Embleya scabrispora: one gene and its partner. The protein of the gene in region 2 interacts with the protein of the main gene of each other region in a pairwise test. Links are inferred from orthologs where the notes say so. Each region holds a gene or a part of one and is shown on either strand. Other genes may lie near its edges. The genes, in order: leuS and ligA.

Region 1 (8,780 bases), 2.6 Mb from region 2 along the record:
AACCGGGAGGCGGCCTTCGGCCGTTTCGGACTCCGCGCGCCCAGCCTGCATGTTCGTCGGCACCTATCGGACCAGGCTCGCGAAGAACTCCCGGACGTCGCCGATCAGCAACTCCGGCTGCTCCAGCGACAGGAAGTTGCCGCCGCGCTCGAACTCGGTCCAGCGCACCACGTGGTGGTCGCGCTCGGCGAACCGGCGGATCGCCACGTCCGACGGCAGCGCGACCGCCACCGCCGTCGGTACGGTGCCGCGCTCCTTCGGCGCCCACGCGCCCTGGTCGTGCGCCATCTCGTAGTAGAGGTTGGCCGAGGATCCGGCGGTGCCGGTGAACCAGTACACGCTGACGTTGGTCAGCAGGGTGTCCCGGTCCACCGCGTCCTCGGGCAGCGCGCTCGCGGTGTCCGTCCACTCCTTGAACTTCTCCACGATCCACGCGAGCTGGCCGACGGGCGAGTCGTGCAGCCCGAAGGCGAGCGTCTGCGGTCGGGTCGACTGGATCGCGTTGAACCCCATTTTGTCGTTGCGGAACTCCTGGAGCCGGGCGAGCCTGGTCTGCTCGCCCTCGGTCAGCCCGGCGAAGTCGGCCGGGTCCTCGGACGGGAAGGTGACCAGGCCGTTGACGTGGATCCCGAGCACGTGGTCGGGAGCGATCCGACCCATCTCGGCCGCGATCCACGCACCGCCGCCGTTGCCCTGTACGCCGTAGCGCGCATAACCCAGGCGGGCCATCAACTCGGTGAACGCGCCCGCGATCCGGCCGGTGGTCCAGCCGGGGCCGGACAGCGGGCCGGAGAAGCCGACGCCGGGGGTGTCGGTGACCACGATGTGGAAGTCGCGCGACAGCGGCTCGATCACGTCGACGAACTGGACGAACGAGCCCGGCCAGTCGTGGATCAGCAGCAGCGCCGGGGCGTCGGCCCGATCGGAGCGTACGTGCGCGAAGTGCACGTCCTGGCCGTCGATCCGGGTGACGAACTGCGGGAAGGCGTTGAGCCGCGCCTCGGCCTCGCGCCAGTCGAACCCGTCTGCCCAGTAGGCGGCCAGGTCCCGGAGGTAATCCGTCGGCACCCCGCGCGACCAGGCGGGCACGCCAGGCACGTCGGCGGCCCAGCGGGTGCGGGCCAGTCGGTTGCGCAGGTCGTCGAGATCGGCCTGCGGGATCTCGATCCGGAAGGGACGGATCGTGGTGTCGGCGGCGGTCTCGGCTGCGGTGCTGCTGCTGTTCTCCATGAGAAGAAGACTAGGATCGAATTAGGAACACTACGATCCTATCGAGGCGGCACGCTGAGAAAATGTTGGAAACCTCCGCGCGGTTGCTGCGCCTGCTGTCCCTGCTCCAGACACCTCGTGAATGGCCCGGCTCGGAACTGGCCGAACGACTCGGCGTGACCGGTCGCACGATCCGCAAGGACGTCGACCGGCTGCGCGAACTCGGTTATCCCGTCGACGCCTCCCGCGGCTCCACCGGCGGCTATCGGCTCGCCGCCGGTGCCGCGATGCCGCCGCTGCTGCTGACCGACGACGAGGCGGTCGCGGTCACCGTCGGCCTGACCACCGTCGCCCGAGGCGCGATGGCGGGCATGGAGGAGACCTCGGTACAGGCCCTGGCCAAGCTCGAACAGGTGCTGCCCGCGCGTCTGCGCCGCCGGGTGCGCGCGTTGCAGCGCTACGCGGTGTCGGTGCCCGCGGATCGGCCCGACACGAGGGTGGACACCGAGGTGCTCACCGTCCTGGTCGCGGCCTGCCGGGACCGCGAGCGGCTGCGCCTGGACTACCTCGACCACGCCGGCGCGGCCACGCGGCGCACGGTCGAGCCGCAGCGGGTGGTCAACTGGGGGCGCCGCTGGTATCTGGTCGCCTGGGACGTGGACCGCGACGCCTGGCGCACCTTCCGGGTCGACCGGCTCATCCCGCGCACTCCCACCGGGCCGAGGTTCGCGCCGCGTGAGGATCCGGAGGGCGACGCGGCGCGGTACGTCGCGGGCAAGGTCTCGGCAGCCGCCTGGCGATACCGCGCCAGGGTGCTGGTGCACGCGCCCGCGGCCGAGGTGCTGGAGCGGATCAATCCGGCCGTGGGCACCGTCGAGGTGGTCGACGCGCACACCTGCGTGCTGGACACCGGCGCCGACTCGCTCGACACCCTGGCCGTGCACCTGGGCCTGCTCGGCCACGACTTCGACGTCACCGAGCCCCCGGAACTCGTCGCCCACCTGCGCGCCTTGACCACCCGCTACGCCCGCTCGACGCCGCCGGAGGAGGCGGGGGCGTGAGCACGACGAAGCGGCGAGCCCGGTCGGTTTGTCGCTCCCTGCGGGCACCGGTGATCACGATTGGGGTTTTTCCCGTCACGGTTGCGTGACGGGTCGAACGAGTGGGCGAATGGTCCGGTTTCCGGACAGTAGTGTCGCCGGACGTGACCCTCACCGCAGTACTCGTGCTGGTGCTCGCGAGCCTGCTCGCGGTCGCCGACTGGGTGGCCGTCGCCCGGGAACGACTCCCGCTCGATCGCCTCCTGAAACCCGCGGTGATCTGTGCCCTGATCGTGGTCGTCTGGACGTTCGACGACGTCGACGGGGCACTGCGCGCGCTGTTCAGCGTCGCGCTCGCGTTGTCGCTGGCGCGGGACGTGCTCGCGCCCCGCTGGTTCGCCGGGGCCGTGACCGCCTCGCTGCTCGCACACGGCGTCTACGTCGGCGGCTTCCAGCGCATGGGCTGGTCCTGGTTGTGGGCCGCGGCGGGCATCGTGGTCGTGCTGTTCGCGGCGGGGGCGTACGCGGTCCGGCTGGTCACCGGCGCGCGCGAGACCGCGCCCGCCTACACCGGCATGGTGCCGGTGTACGTCGGCGTCGTGTCGGTGATGGTCGTCGCCGCGGCGGCCACCGGCCGGCCGAGCGCGGTGGCCGGCGCGTTCCTGTTCTACGTCTCCGACACCCTCGTCGCCTGGAACCGGTTCCGCGCCCCGACGCCGTACGCCCCGGTGCTGATCGTCGGCGCCTACCATCTCGCCCAGATCCTGCTGGTGTTGTCGTTGTCCACCGGGCCCGCCCCGGGATTGTGAGCGGCGCGGCCCGGGTGCCGCCCCCGGGCCGACGGCGTCCTGCGGTAACCTGGGGCCATGCGTGCCGTACTGCTGCTTACCGGGCCGCGCTGAGCAGGCCGGGTGGAGACCACTCCCACCCGACTCGGCGCGGCGACCCCTCCTGAGCGAGGGGTCTTTTCGTTTCCAGAACCGACCGTTTCGCGGAAGCGGCCGTAACCGGAGAAGCAGTCGACGGCTGCCCACACCCCGATGGTTGAGGACGATGACCGAGATGACGCAGGGTCCTGCCGGCAACACCGACGCCCCGACCGAGCCCTACCGCTACACCGCCGCCCTGGCCGGTGACATCGAGGCGCGGTGGCAGGACCGCTGGGAGGCCGACGGCACGTTCGAGGCGCCCAACCCGGCCGGCCCGCTGGCCGCGCCGGAGAAGGTCGCCGGGCGGCCCAAGATGATGGTGATGGACATGTTCCCGTACCCCTCGGGTGTGGGCCTGCACGTCGGACACCCGCTGGGCTTCATCGCGACCGACGTCTACGCCCGGTTCAAGCGCATGACCGGCCACAACGTGCTGCACACGCTGGGCTACGACGCCTTCGGCCTGCCCGCCGAGCAGTACGCGGTCCAGACCGGCACCCACCCGCGCGTGACCACCGAGGCGAACATCGCCAACATGCGCCGCCAGCTGCGCCGGCTGGGTCTGGGCCACGACCAGCGCCGGTCGGTGGCCACCACCGACCCGGCGTACTACCGCTGGACGCAGTGGATCTTCCTGCAGATCTTCAACTCCTGGTACGACCCCGAGGCGCCCGGCGCGGACGGCGGCGTCGGGCGGGCGCGGCCGATCGCCGAACTGGTCGAGCAGTTCGAGATGGGCGCGCGGCCCACCCCGGACGGGCGCGTGTGGGCCGACCTGACCGGCACCGAGCGCGCCGCCGTGCTGGACGGGTTCCGCCTGGCGTACGTCTCGCAGGCCCCGGTCAACTGGGCGCCCGGCCTGGGCACCGTGCTGGCCAACGAGGAGGTCACCGCCGACGGTCGCAGCGAGCGCGGCAACTTCCCCGTGTTCAAGGCGAATCTGCGGCAGTGGATGATGCGGATCACCGCGTACTCCGACCGGCTGCTGGCCGACCTGGACAAGCTGGACTGGCCCGAGCCGATCAAGATCATGCAGCGCAACTGGATCGGTCGATCCGAGGGCGCCCGGGTCTCGTTCGCCACCGACGCCGCGCCGATCGAGGTCTTCACCACCCGCCCCGACACGCTGTTCGGCGCCACGTACATGGTGCTGGCGCCGGAGCACGACCTGGTCGACACGATCGTGGCCGACGCGTGGCCCGAGGGCATCCCGGCGGTCTGGACGGGCGGCGCGGCCACGCCGGCCGACGCGATCGCCGCGTACCGCCGGTTCGCCCAGTCCAAGAGCGACGTCGAACGACAGAGCGAGGGCAAGGACAAGACCGGTGTGTTCACCGGCGCCTACGCGACCAACCCGGTCAACGGCGAGCGGGTGCCGATCTTCATCGCCGACTACGTGCTGATGGGCTACGGCACCGGCGCGATCATGGCCGTCCCGGCGCACGACCACCGCGACTTCGAGTTCGCGCGCGCCTTCGAACTGCCGATCCGGTGTGTGGTCCGGCCGAGCGACGACCGCTCGATCGAGGACACCACCGACTGGGCCGACGCGTTCGTCTCCTACGACGCGGCGCTGGTGAACAGCACCGGCGAGGGCATCGGCCTGGACGGGCTGGGCGTGGCCGACGCCAAGAAGGCGATCACCGAATGGCTGACCGAGCGCGGCATCGGCGAGGGCACGGTCAACTTCAAGCTGCGCGACTGGCTGTTCTCCCGGCAGCGCTACTGGGGCGAGCCGTTCCCGATCGTGTTCGACGAGGACGGCGTCGCGCACGCGCTGCCCGACTCGATGCTGCCGGTCGAGCTGCCCGAGATCGACGACTACCGCCCGCGCACGTTCGACCCGGACGACGCGGACACCAAGCCCGAGACGCCGCTGTCGCGCAACGCCGACTGGGTGAACGTCACCCTGGACCTGGGCGACGGGCCCAAGCGCTACCGCCGCGAGACCAACACCATGCCCAACTGGGCCGGTTCGTGCTGGTACGAGCTGCGCTACCTGGACCCGACCAACGCCGACGTGCTGGTCGACCCCGAGGTCGAGAAGTATTGGATGGGGCCGCGACACGAGGGCCACACCGGCGGCGTGGACCTGTACGTCGGCGGCGTCGAGCACGCGGTGCTGCACCTGCTGTACTCGCGCTTTTGGCACAAGGTGCTGTTCGACCTGGGCCATGTGTCCTCGTTCGAGCCGTTCCACAAGCTGTTCAACCAGGGCTACATCCAGGCGTTCGCGTACAAGGACGAGCGCGGCGTCTACGTCGAGGCGAGCGAGGTCGAGGAGCGCGACGGCGGCTTCTTCCTGGGTGAGCAGGCGGTCAGCCGCGAGTACGGGAAGATGGGCAAGTCGCTGAAGAACTCGGTGACTCCCGACCAGATGGCCGAGGAGTACGGCGCGGACACGCTGCGCCTGTACGAGATGTCGATGGGCCCGCTGGAGATCTCCCGGCCGTGGGACACGCGCGCGGTGGTCGGTTCGTACCGCTTCCTGCAGCGGCTGTGGCGCAACATCGTGGACGAGCACACCGGCATGCCGACCGTGGTCGACGAGCCGGCCGACGAGGCCACGCTGCGCGCCACCCACAAGGCGATCGACGGCATGCGGCGGGACATGGACGCGCTGCGCTTCAATACCGCCATCGCGAAGGCGATCGAGCTGAACAACGCGCTGGTCAAGCTGCCGGCCGTGCCGCGCGAGATCGCCGAGAAGCTGGTCCTGATGGTCGCGCCGCTGGTGCCGCACGTGGCCGAGGAGCTGTGGTCGCGGCTGGGGCACGGCGACACGGTCACCTACGAGTCGTTCCCGCAGGCGGATCCGGCCTACCTGGTCGAGGACACCGTCACCTGCGTGGTGCAGGTCAAGGGCAAGGTGCGGGCCCGTCTGGAGGTGCCGCCGACGATCGGTGAGGACGAGCTGAAGGCGCTGGCGCTGGCCGATCCGGCGATCGTGGCGGCGCTGGACGGGGCGGGTGTGCGGATGGTGATCGTGAAGCCGCCGAAGCTGGTGAACGTGGTTCCGGCGTAGGGGGTCGGCGATCGGGGTCGGGGTCGGTCGCTCCTTGTGGGGCGGCCGACCCGGCTCACGGCCTGGGCGATCGGGGCTTCGGTGCGGCGATTTCCGGTCGGTGGCGGGGGTGTTTCCGGTCGGTGACGATCGGCCCGGAACGCGGGGTTTTCCCGGCGCGTGCGTAGCGGAGCCTCGCGGCGGGGTTAGTGTGAGTGAATACCTTCCGGCCCCGACCAGGCAGGAGACGCCTCGTGGCCCTCGCCGACGTTCCCGCGCCCACCCACTCGTTGGCCGACGGCGCCGAGACCCTGGGCGTGGTGCTGGGCGCCGGCGTGCTCGCGTGTCTCGTCCTCGTGGGCGTCGTGGTGGGCCTGATCACCATGATGCGGCGCGCGGTGCGGCGCCGGATCGAACTGCACGCGCCGCGCGTGCGCGGCCTGGTCGAGGACGCCGCGTCGAAGGCCCGTTCGTACACGCTCACCGGCGGCGCCGGCGAGGCGGCCCGGATGCGCGGCTCGGTACGCCGTTCGCTCGACCAGACCCGGCGGGTGCTGGAGGCGGGCTACGCGCACGACGCGCAACTCTCCGACGCGGTCGCGCTGCTGCGCCGGCTGGACGAGTTCGCCAAGGCGCTGGACACCGATTTGAAGCTGCTCGAACGCGAGCCGGACCGGACCCGGGTCGACCGCGAACTGCCCGGCCTCAAGGACCGCGCGGACCGCATCGAGCATGCCGCGGCCTCCCTGCGGTGGGCCGTCCAGGACCGCGAACGCCACTTGGGCGAGGACGAGTTGGACCGACTCGGCATCGACGTCGAGCGCGAGGCGGCGGCCTTGCGGGCGTATGCGGAGGAGAGCGGGGCGGGCGGAGCCGGCGGTCCGGGTTCGATGGGGCTGCCGGGTCGCTCGGATGGCTCCGGTCGCTCGGATGGCTCGGATCGCTCCGATCGCTCCGATCGCTCTGGTCGCTCCGATCGCTCTGGTCGCACTGGTCGCTTCGGTCGCTCCGAAAGCAAGCGGCTGACCTGAACACGTGCCGGCGGCGAGCCCCCACGACGGGACGCGTCGGCCGCACCGTGGCGCGCGCCACCCGCGTGCCGGGGCGTGGCATGGTGACCGAAAATTGATGTGTGGTGTCCCGAATCGGCGACCCGACCCCGGGTAGCCCGGGACACCGACCCCGCCCCCCTGTCGTCTCACATCCGGGTGGTTGCCCGCTCATGCCGACGATGCCGACCGATCTCGCCGTGGTCACGGACTCCACGGCCTACCTGCCCGAGGAGCTCGTGGAGCGGCACCGCCTCGTGGTGGTCCCGCTCAAGGTCGTCCTGCGCGGGCGGCCGCTGGACGACGGCGTCGAGGCCACCCCGGCCCAACTCGCCGACGCCCTGCGCCAGCGCCGGATCGTGACCACCTCGCGGCCGGCGCCCGAGACGTTCGCGGAGACCTACCGCGAACTCGCCGAGAAGGGCGCCACGGGCATCGTCTCGATCCACCTCTCCAGCGAACTCTCCGGCACGTACGAGGCGGCGCTACTGGCCGCGCGGGACGCCGAGGTACCGGTGCGGGTGGTGGACTCGCGCACGCTCGGGATGGGGATGGGCTTCGCCGTACTGGCGGCGGCCGAGGCGGCCCGGGACGGCGCCACCCTGGAGGAGGCGGCGATCGCGGCGGAAAAGCGGGCCCAGGCGGCCTCGGCCCTCTTCTACGTCGACACACTCGAATACCTGCGCCGAGGCGGCCGGATCGGCGCGGCGGCGGCCTTCATGGGCACGGCGCTGGCGGTGAAGCCGCTGCTGCACGTGAGCGACGGCTTGGTCGGCCCAATGGAAAAGGTCCGCACATCGGCGCGCGCGATCAGCCGCCTGGAGGAACTGGCGGTCGAACACGCGGGCGCAGGCCCGGTCGACGTCGCCGTACACCACCTGGCCAGCCCGGACCGAGCGGAGGCCCTGGCCGCGCGCCTCCAGGAGCGCCTACCGAACCTGCACGAACTCTTCGTCAGCGAAGTGGGCGCGGTAATCGGCGCCCACGCGGGCCCGGGGTTGCTGGCGGTGGTGGTGTCGCCACGGTGAGGGGCGTGGGCGTGGGCGCGGGCGTGGCGAGGTGGGGTGGGGTAGGCGCGGCGCGTGCTCGGGTAGGCGCGCGGTGCTGGGGTGGGGCAGGACTTAGGGGAGGCGGAAACCCGGCCGCTCGTGGTCGTGGGTGCTGCGCGTGGCGCGGGCCGGCGCGGCGGGAAAGGCAGCCTGCGGCGGTGGGATGAGAGGGCGCCCGGGTCTCGTCGCCCGGCCGGCCCTTCCAAGGGGGCTAGGCGTTTTTGGCGAGCGTTGCGCTTGTGGCTGCGGGTAGCCGGTGCGGGGTCGGTCCGAGTCGGTGATGGGCCGCCGCCGGCGTTCGGGGTTCCGAGACTCAAGGTTCCCGATGAGACAGGCGTCTTGCTCACCGAAAACCGGCTGGCAACGGGGGGCAGGGAGGGCGCTCGGGTCTCGGCGCCCGGGGAGCCTTCCCGGGCGGGTCGGGTGCTTTCGGCGGGCGTTGCGCTTGTGGTTGCGGGTGGCTGGTGCGGGGTTGGTCCGAGTCGGTGATGGGCCGCCGC
Region 2 (8,298 bases):
CCACCCGCAAACCCAACGAGTGGGCCAATTGCACGATCGAGCAGACGATCGCCGCGTCCTCCTCGTTCATCGTCAACCGCGCCACGAACGAGCGGTCGATCTTGATCTCGCTGACCGGGATGTGCCGGAGGTGTACGAGCGAGGAGTAGCCGGTCCCGAAGTCGTCGAGCGACAACCGCACGCCCAGCCGGCGCAGCGCGTCCAGCGACTCGGCCGCGCGTTGCGGTTCCTCCAGGAGCACCCGCTCGGTGATCTCCAGCTGTAACGCCCCCGCCGCGACGTCGTGTTCGCGCAATCCGGCGGCCACCGAGTCGGCGAACGAGGGCACGTGGATGTCGCGCGCGGAGATGTTCACCGCGACCGTGACGTCGATGCCCTCCACATGCCAGCGTGCGACCTGGTCGAGCGCGACGTCGACCACGTAGCGGGTGAGCCGGGGCATCAGGCCGGTCTGCTCGGCGAGCAACACGAACTCCTCGGGGGAAACCTGCCCCCTGGTCGGATGCCGCCACCGCACCAGCGCCTCGCAGCCGTCCACCCGACCGTCCGCGAGCCGAATCTTCGGCTGATAATGCAGCTCGACCTCGTGGTTGTCCAAGGCCCGCCGCAGGTCGCCGAGCAGCAGCAGCTTGTCCCGCGTGTTCACGTCGCGCGTGTCGTCGTACAGTTCCACCCCGCTGCGCGAGCGTTTGGCCAAGTACATGGCCACGTCGGCGAATTGCAGCAATCCCAGCACGTCGGAGGCATGGTCGGGGAAGATCGCCACGCCGACGCTGGCCTCCACGTCCAGGGTCAACTCGTCCAGATCGAACGGCTCCCCGAGCCGGTCGACGATGCGATGGGCCAGCCCCAGGACCACCTCCTGCGCGGTGAGCCGGTCGGTGCCCATGTCCAACCCCGGCAACAGCAGCGCGAATTCGTCACCGCCGAGTCGGGCCACCGTGTCCCCGGGACGGACCAGCGTGGCCAGTCGCGCGCCGACCTGCTGGAGCAGCCGATCACCCGCGACGTGCCCCAGCGTGTCGTTGACCTCGTGGAACCGATGCAGGTCGAGCAGCAACAGGGCGACCCGGCCACCACGGCCGCCGACCCGACCCAGCGCCTCCTCGCCGCGCTCCAGCAGCAGGCGCCGATTCGGCAGCCCGGTGAGCGCGTCGTGCCGCGACTCCTGCTCGCGGTCGAAGCGGACCATCGTGCTGCGGTAGAGGGTGTGCAGCGGGACCACGAACAGCGGGAGCAGCCAAGGCTGTTCGGCGCAGATGACAGCGATCAGCGGGGACAGTCCGATCAGCGCGCCGTGCGAGACGGCGCGGGCCCGAATCTCCATGCGGGCCAGCGAAAGCACGCTGACCCCGCGCCAATTCGCCCTGGTCAACCAGCCCGAGGTCTGCGAGACGGCCGACATCGCCAGGCCGGCCAGCGCGACCACGGGGAAGTCGACCACGTGCAGCGCCCGGGCGGAGTCCGGCCCCGGATCCATCCCGAACACCCCGAGCACCGCGTCGGCGGCCAGGAAACCCAGCACGTAATGGCCCACGGTGTAGCCGATCCGCCACCACGAATCACCCCGGAGCAGCCCGGACACCAGGACCGGGACGGTCTGCCACAGCGCCGCGACCTGCCACCCGTGCACGAGCAGCAGACCGAACGTGATGGCGATCGACGGCATCGCGCCGGGGATGTACAACCCCCGGCGCGTCATCGCCGTGTAGACCCCGTCGATCGACACCAGGGCGAGCATGATCCACACGCCCGGGGTCGCCGGGACCGGACTGCGGCCGTCGATCAGATTCGTCGTGGGCGGGACGACGAGCGCGAGCACGCCCGCCAGCGCGACGATCCCGGTATGGATGAAGAACGCGCGCGGTCGTGCCAGTCGCGACAGGTCCGTCCTGCCGATCCGACCCATGCGCCTGCTCCCTGCGGCCTCGTCGGACGGCATCCCGGGCGCCGGGACGGGTACGCCTGTGGGGCACCGAGCCCCCCGGGTGGGGCAAGCTCGTGCCCAGGGTAGGTCGTTCCGGCACGACTAGGGAGGGTTATCAGCCGGCGCGCTCGGCCGCCCACGCGAGGGCCGCCTTCGCCCCGTCGGCGAGCAGAACCGCGAAGCCCTCGTCGTCCAGGATCGGCAGACCCAGTTGCACTGCCTTGTCGTATTTGGAGCCCGGATTGTCGCCCACGACGACGAAGTCGGTCTTCTTGGAGACCGAACCCGTCACCTTGGCGCCGCGCTGCTCCAGAGCCTCCTTGGAGCTGTCCCGGGTGTAGCCGGCGAGAGTTCCGGTGACGACCGTCACAATCCCGTCAAGCAGGCCGGGCGGCTTCTCCTCGTCGGCCCCCTCCTCGGCGAGCCGGACCCCGGCGGCGCGCCACTTCTCGACGATCTCCCGGTGCCAGTCCTCGGCGAACCATTCGACCACCGCACCGGCGATGATCGGGCCGACGCCGTCGACCGCGGCGATCTCCTCCTCGGACGCGGCGCCGAGCCGGTCGAGGTCGTGGAAGCCGCCGGTGATCGCGCGGGCGGTGGTGTCGCTGACGTGGCGGATGCACAGTGCGGTGAGGACACGCCACAGCGGCTGGGTCTTGGCCTTCTCCAGCTGTTCGATCAGCTTGAGCGTATTGGCCTTCGGCTCGGAGGGCTTCTTGACGTTGCCCTCCTTGTCGTAGGTGGCCTTCGACCAGAAGTAGGGGACGAGTTCCTTCTCGTCCTCGGCCGCGCCCTTGCGGTTGACCTTGCGCCACATCTGCACGTCGCGCAGCTGCTCGGCGGTCAGGTCGAACAGGTCGGCCTCGGTCGCCAGCACGGACGGACCCGCGGCGGGCCGGGTCAGCGCCGCCGCCGTCTCGTAGCCGAGCGCCTCGATGTCGAACGCCTTGCGGCCCGCGAGGTAGAAGATCCGCTCACGCAACTGGGCCGGACACGACCGCGCGTTCGGGCAGCGCAGATCGATGTCGCCCTCCTTCATCGCGCGCAGCTCGGTCCCGCACTCGGGGCACGTGGTGGGCATCTCGAACTCGCGCTCACTGCCGTCGCGCAGATCCGCCACCGGGCCCAGGATCTCGGGGATCACGTCACCGGCCTTGCGCAGCACGATCGTGTCGCCGATGAGTACGCCCTTGGCCTTGACCACCTGCTGGTTGTGCAGCGTCGCCCGGGCCACCACGGAGCCCGCCACGGTGACCGGCTCCATCACCGCGAACGGCGTCACCCGCCCGGTGCGCCCGACGCCCACCTCGATGTCGAGCAGCTTGGTGTTGACCTCCTGTGGCGGGTACTTGAACGCGATCGCCCAGCGCGGCGCCTTGGAGGTGGCACCCAGCCGACCCTGGATCGGGATCTCGTCGACCTTGATCACGATGCCGTCGATCTCGTGCTCGACCGAGTTGCGGTGCTCGCCGAAGTAGCGGACGAACTCCTTCACTTCCTCGATCGTGTCGACCACCTTGTTGTGCCGAGCGGTCGGCAACCCCCACGCGTGCAGGCGCTCGTACGCGTGCGACTGGCAGTCGATCTCGAAGCCCCGCCGGGCACCGATGCCGTGCACGATCATGTGCAGCGGACGCGACGCGGTCACGCGCGGGTCCTTCTGCCGCAACGATCCGGCGGCGGCGTTGCGCGGATTGGCGAACGGCTTCTCACCGGCCGCCACCAGGCGCTCGTTGAGCTCGTCGAACTTCTCGATGGGGAAGAAGACCTCGCCCCGGATCTCGACCAGCTCGGGTACGTCGTGCCCGCCGTCGTCCCGCAGCCGGGACGGGATCTCGGCGATGGTGCGGATGTTCGGCGTGACGTCCTCGCCGGTGCGGCCGTCTCCGCGCGTCAACGCCCGAACCAGGCGACCGTTCTCGTACAGGAGGTTGATCGCCAGCCCGTCGATCTTCAGCTCGCACAGGTAGTGGAACGTCCCCGTGCCCAGCTCGCGGACCAGGCGGTCGTCCCACTCGTCGAGCTCTTCCTCGTTCATCGCGTTGTCGAGGCTGAGCAGGCGCTCCAGGTGGTCGACCGAGGCGAAGTCGGTCGAGTAGGTCCCGCCGACCTTCTGGGTCGGCGAATCCGGCGTGCGCAGCGCCGGATACTCCTCCTCGATCGCCTCCAGCTCCCGCATCAGCGCGTCGAACTCGCCGTCGCTGACGACCGGCGCGTCCTTCACGTAGTAGCGGAAGCGGTGCTCCTCCAGCTCACGGGCGAGCGTCGCGGCGCGTTCGCGCACCTCGGCCGGGATCTCGTCCACTCCGGTCGTCGCACCAGCCACGTCGTCGCCCTCCAGCGCCACCAGTTCGAATTCGGACTGCGGTACGTCTACGCCCGCATGGCGCTCTCGGGGTCGTCCCGAAGCACCCGGCCGGCAGCAACGCTGTGTGACAGGGCCGCTCGGGCGTAGGCCGGAGAGGCACCGGCGAGGCCACACGTGGGGGTCACCACGACGGCTTCGACCAGCGACTCCGGCGGGAAACCGAGCCTGTTCCACAACGTTCCGACAGACCTGACGGTACCGGGCGGGTCGGACAGTGGCCGCGCTCCCACACCGGGCGTGGCCTCGGCGGATGCCGGTTCGGCGGGCAGGCTCGGCACCACGCCGGCGAACAGTCGCATGCCCGCCTCGATCGCCTCGCCGATCGACTCGTCCTGGGCCTCGCCCAGCAACGACATGTCCAGCGACACGCCCACCACGCCGGCCTGGCGCAGCAGGGTGATCGGGATGCCCGGCGCGCAGGAGTGCACGATGGTCGGCGTCCCGGCCGCCGCGATCACGTCCCGCAGCGTGTCCCGGACCACCGCCTTGTCCACCGCCCGCAACCGACCGAACCCGCTCGCGGTCGGCACCTCGCCGGAGATCACCCCGAGCAGCGCCGGCTCGTCCAGCTGGAGCAGCAGGCTCGCCCCGGGGATGCGGCGGGCCACCTCCGCCAGGTGCAGCCGGATGCCCTCGCCGAGCGAGACGGCCAGGTCGCGGCAGGCGCCCGGGTCGGCCAACGCCTTGTCGCCGTGCCCGAGTTCGATCGTGGCGGCCAGCGTCCACGGGCCCGCGACCTGGACCTTGAGCGGGCCGGTGTAGCCCTGCGTGAACTCCTCCAGCGCGTCCAGGTCCTCGCTCAGATACGAGCGGGCCCGGCGGTGGTCGCGTCCCGGGCGGTCCACGAAGCGCCATCCGGAGGGCTGTACGTCGGTGTACAGGTCGACCAGCAGCCCGGCCGAGCGCCCGGTCAGATCGGTGCCCGGCCCACGCGCCGGCAGCTCCGGCAGGTGCGGCAGGTCGGGCAGCAGTTCGAGTGTCATCTCGACCGTCTCGCGGATGTTGCTCCCGGGCATCGAACCGATCCCGGTGGCGCCGGGTGACCAGGGAAAAGTGCGTTCTGGGGTGTCCACGCCCGGAAGCTTAGTTCGACGTGTCCCGGACCCCGGCGGACGCCGTGACGGGCTCGGCCGACGCGGGCGCGGCCGGCTCCTCGGGCGCGCCGCGCAGCGGGACCTCGCGGACCAGCCAGGACACCGCGAACGCGAGCGCGGACAGGATCGCGAGCCCGATCGCCACGCCGTGCAGGCCGGCGGTGACCGCCGCGTGGAAGGTGTCCCGGGCGGCGGCGGGCAGCTCGCGCGGGGCCGCGGGGGTGTCCCCGTCCAGGCGGCGGGCGTACACCGAGCCGAGCAGCGCGACGCCGAGCGAGCCGCCGATGGTGCGGGTCAGCGTGGCGGTGCCGCTCGCCGCCCCCAGGTCGCGGCGGTCGGCGCTGTTCATGGTGATCAGCATGGTGCTCTGCATGACGAAGCCGACGCCGATCCCGACCACCGCGGTGAGCGCCGAGGCGACGGCGGTCGGAGTGTCCACGCGCAGCCCGAGCAGGGCGAGCGCGCCGACGACCATCACCGCGCCGCCCAGGATCGGATACAGCCGGTAGCGCCCGTTGCGGCCGATCAGCCGCCCGGTGGCGATCTGTACGCCGAGCATGCCGAACATCAGCGGCAGGAGCAGCAGGCCGCCGGCGGTCGGCGAGGTCTCCCGGACGAACTGCATGTATTGCGGGAGGTAGTTCATCGCGGCCATCATCACCGCGCCGACCAGGAAGCTCAGCACCTGGGCAAGGGTGAAGTTGCGGTCGGCGAACAGCCGGGGCGGGATGATCGGCTCCACCGCGCGCCGCTCGACCGGGACGAAGCAGGCGAGCGCGACGACGGTGAGGGCGGCGAGGCCGAGGATCCGCGGCGAGGTCCAGGCGTGGGAGGTGCCGGCCCAGCCCGCGAGCAGGGTGAGTGCGACGATCCCGGTGGTGAGCAGGGCGGCGCCGGCGATGTCGATGCGGGCCTTGATCCGCACATGCTCGACGCGGATGCCGAGGCCGACGACGGCGAGCGCCAGGAGGCCGACCGGGACGTTGACGTAGAACGCCCAGCGCCAATCCAGGTGATCGGTCAGGAAGCCGCCGAGCAGCGGCCCGCCGACCAGGGCGATCGGCATGATCGCGCCGAAGAGCGACTGTACGCGGCCGCTCTGGCGCGGCGGGACGAGTACGCCGATCAGCGCGAACGCGCCGACCATCAGACCGCCGGCGCCCAGGCCCTGGACGGCCCGGAAGACGATCAGCTCGTTCATGTCCCGGGCCAGGCCGGACGCCATCGAGCCGACCAGGAAGACGCCGATCGCGGCCGCGAAGGTGCCCTTGCGGCCGTACAGGTCACCCATTTTGCCCCAGATGGGCGTGGTCGCCGCGGCGGCGAGCAGGTAGGCGGTGACCACCCAGGAGAGCCGATCCAGGCCGCCGAGGTCGCCGACAATGGTGGGCAGGGCGGTGCCGACGATGGTGCCGTCGAGCATGCCCAGGAACATGCCGAGGATGGGGCCGAGGACGGCCAGGGGGATCCGGTCGGGCGGCGCGGTGTCGGATTGCATGGGTGCCCCCGGGGCGTGGTTCGGATGGGGTGCGCTGCGGATGGTGTGACGTGGGTCAGGCCGCGTACGGGCGGGCCGCCTTCGCGTCGCGCAGGGCGTGCGCCCACCAGGCGAGGCGGTCGAGCATGGCGTCGGCGGCGGCGTTCGCGGCCGGATCGATCGCGTCGCCGTCGGCGTCGAACTTGTCCCAGTGCCCGTGGAAGCTGACCGTGTCCCGGACGGTGACGGCGTGCAACTCGGCCAGCACGACCCGCAGTTGCTCGACCGCACGCAGACCGCCGGAGAGGCCGCCGTAGGACACGAAGCCGACCGGCTTGGCGTGCCACTCCGGGCCGTGCCAGTCGATGGCGTTCTTCAGCGCCGCCGGAAAGCTGTGGTTGTACTCCGGGGTCACGACCACGAACGCGTCGGCGGCGGCGAGCCGGGGTGACACCTCGGCGAGCAACGCGACGGTATCGGCCGCCGGCGGCTGCCCGAAGGCCGGGAACACGGTGGGCAGCGGCGTCTCGACGAGGTCGACGACATCGACGTCGAGGCCGAGATCGTCCCGGGCGGCGGCACGGTCACGGATCCACCCGGCGACGGTGGGGGCGAAGCGGCCTTCGCGGGTGCTGCCGACCAGGACGGCGAGGCGCAGGGGGGCGGAGGACATGGGGACTCCAGGGTGCTCGATCACTTGCATGGATGTGTACGTCGTATCGATCGAAATACAACGTACACAGAAGGGTGTACGCCGTCCACTCCTGATACGTTGTACACATCCGTACGCACAACAGAGCGTCGTACGTCCCGGAAGGAGCCGTCGCCATGGCCGGCAAGAAGAAGAAGTCGCCTCCGGCCGAGGCGGGGGCGGGTGCCCCGGACGTCGCCGCGCCGCGCACCTCCCTGTGGGCGCGACTGGCCGCCCCGGCCCCGGCCGCCCGTGCCGTGCTGACGCCGGAGCGCATCGCCGAGGTCGCCGTCGGGATCGCCGACGCCGAGGGCATCGAGGCGGTGACGATGCGGCGGCTGGCGACCGAGTTGGGCGTCGCGCCGATGGCGGCCTATCGGTATGTGTCGGGCAAGGACGACCTGTTGGAGCTGATGGTCGACCGCGCCTACGGCGAACTGGTTGCGCCGCAGCCGGGCGCGGGGTGGCGGGCGGCGCTGCGGGACCCGGCGGTGAACACGCGCGAACTGGTGCTGCGCCACCCGTGGTTGGTACGGCTGCCGTCGGCCCGGGCGGCGGTCGCCCCGACCCCGAACCGGATGGCGGTGGCCGAGTGGGGCCTGCGCGAACTGGCGGAGGCCGGGTTGTCCGCCGACGAGGCGATGGCCGCCGTCGAGGCGGTCGGATCGTACGTCCATGGCCGCACGGCCGCCGAGATCGCGACGCGGCACCTGATGGCGGCCCAGGGCGCCCCCGACG

What was found.
Region 1: the proteins of ligA (region 2) and leuS interact in binary tests that used the Escherichia coli proteins (3 or more experiments, as listed by UniProt). The link is inferred for Embleya scabrispora from one-to-one orthologs.

The regions. Positions count from the first base shown.
Region 1 is NZ_MWQN01000001.1:4,613,310-4,622,089, forward strand. Bases 2,939-6,403 are described here. They hold leuS (leucine--tRNA ligase), read left to right. Parts: upstream 2,939-3,302; coding sequence 3,303-6,203; downstream 6,204-6,403. Other genes in these bases: B4N89_RS20425 (lysoplasmalogenase), read left to right, coding at 2,939-3,058. Outside these bases: B4N89_RS20415 (epoxide hydrolase family protein), read right to left, coding at 64-1,230; B4N89_RS20420 (helix-turn-helix transcriptional regulator), read left to right, coding at 1,293-2,270; more of B4N89_RS20425, read left to right, coding at 2,414-2,938; B4N89_RS20435 (hypothetical protein), read left to right, coding at 6,437-7,213; B4N89_RS20440 (DegV family protein), read left to right, coding at 7,414-8,259.
Region 2 is NZ_MWQN01000001.1:2,008,262-2,016,559, reverse strand. The notes cover bases 1,650-4,632. They hold ligA (NAD-dependent DNA ligase LigA), read right to left. Parts: upstream 4,257-4,632; coding sequence 2,043-4,256; downstream 1,650-2,042. Other genes in these bases: B4N89_RS08730 (methionine synthase), read right to left, coding at 4,304-4,632; B4N89_RS08740 (putative bifunctional diguanylate cyclase/phosphodiesterase), read right to left, coding at 1,650-1,909. Outside these bases: more of B4N89_RS08740, read right to left, coding at 1-1,649; more of B4N89_RS08730, read right to left, coding at 4,633-5,314; B4N89_RS08725 (MDR family MFS transporter), read right to left, coding at 5,382-6,890; B4N89_RS08720 (NADPH-dependent FMN reductase), read right to left, coding at 6,946-7,542; B4N89_RS08715 (TetR/AcrR family transcriptional regulator), read left to right, coding at 7,698-8,298. UniProt on the Escherichia coli protein: DNA ligase that catalyzes the formation of phosphodiester linkages between 5'-phosphoryl and 3'-hydroxyl groups in double-stranded DNA using NAD as a coenzyme and as the energy source for the reaction.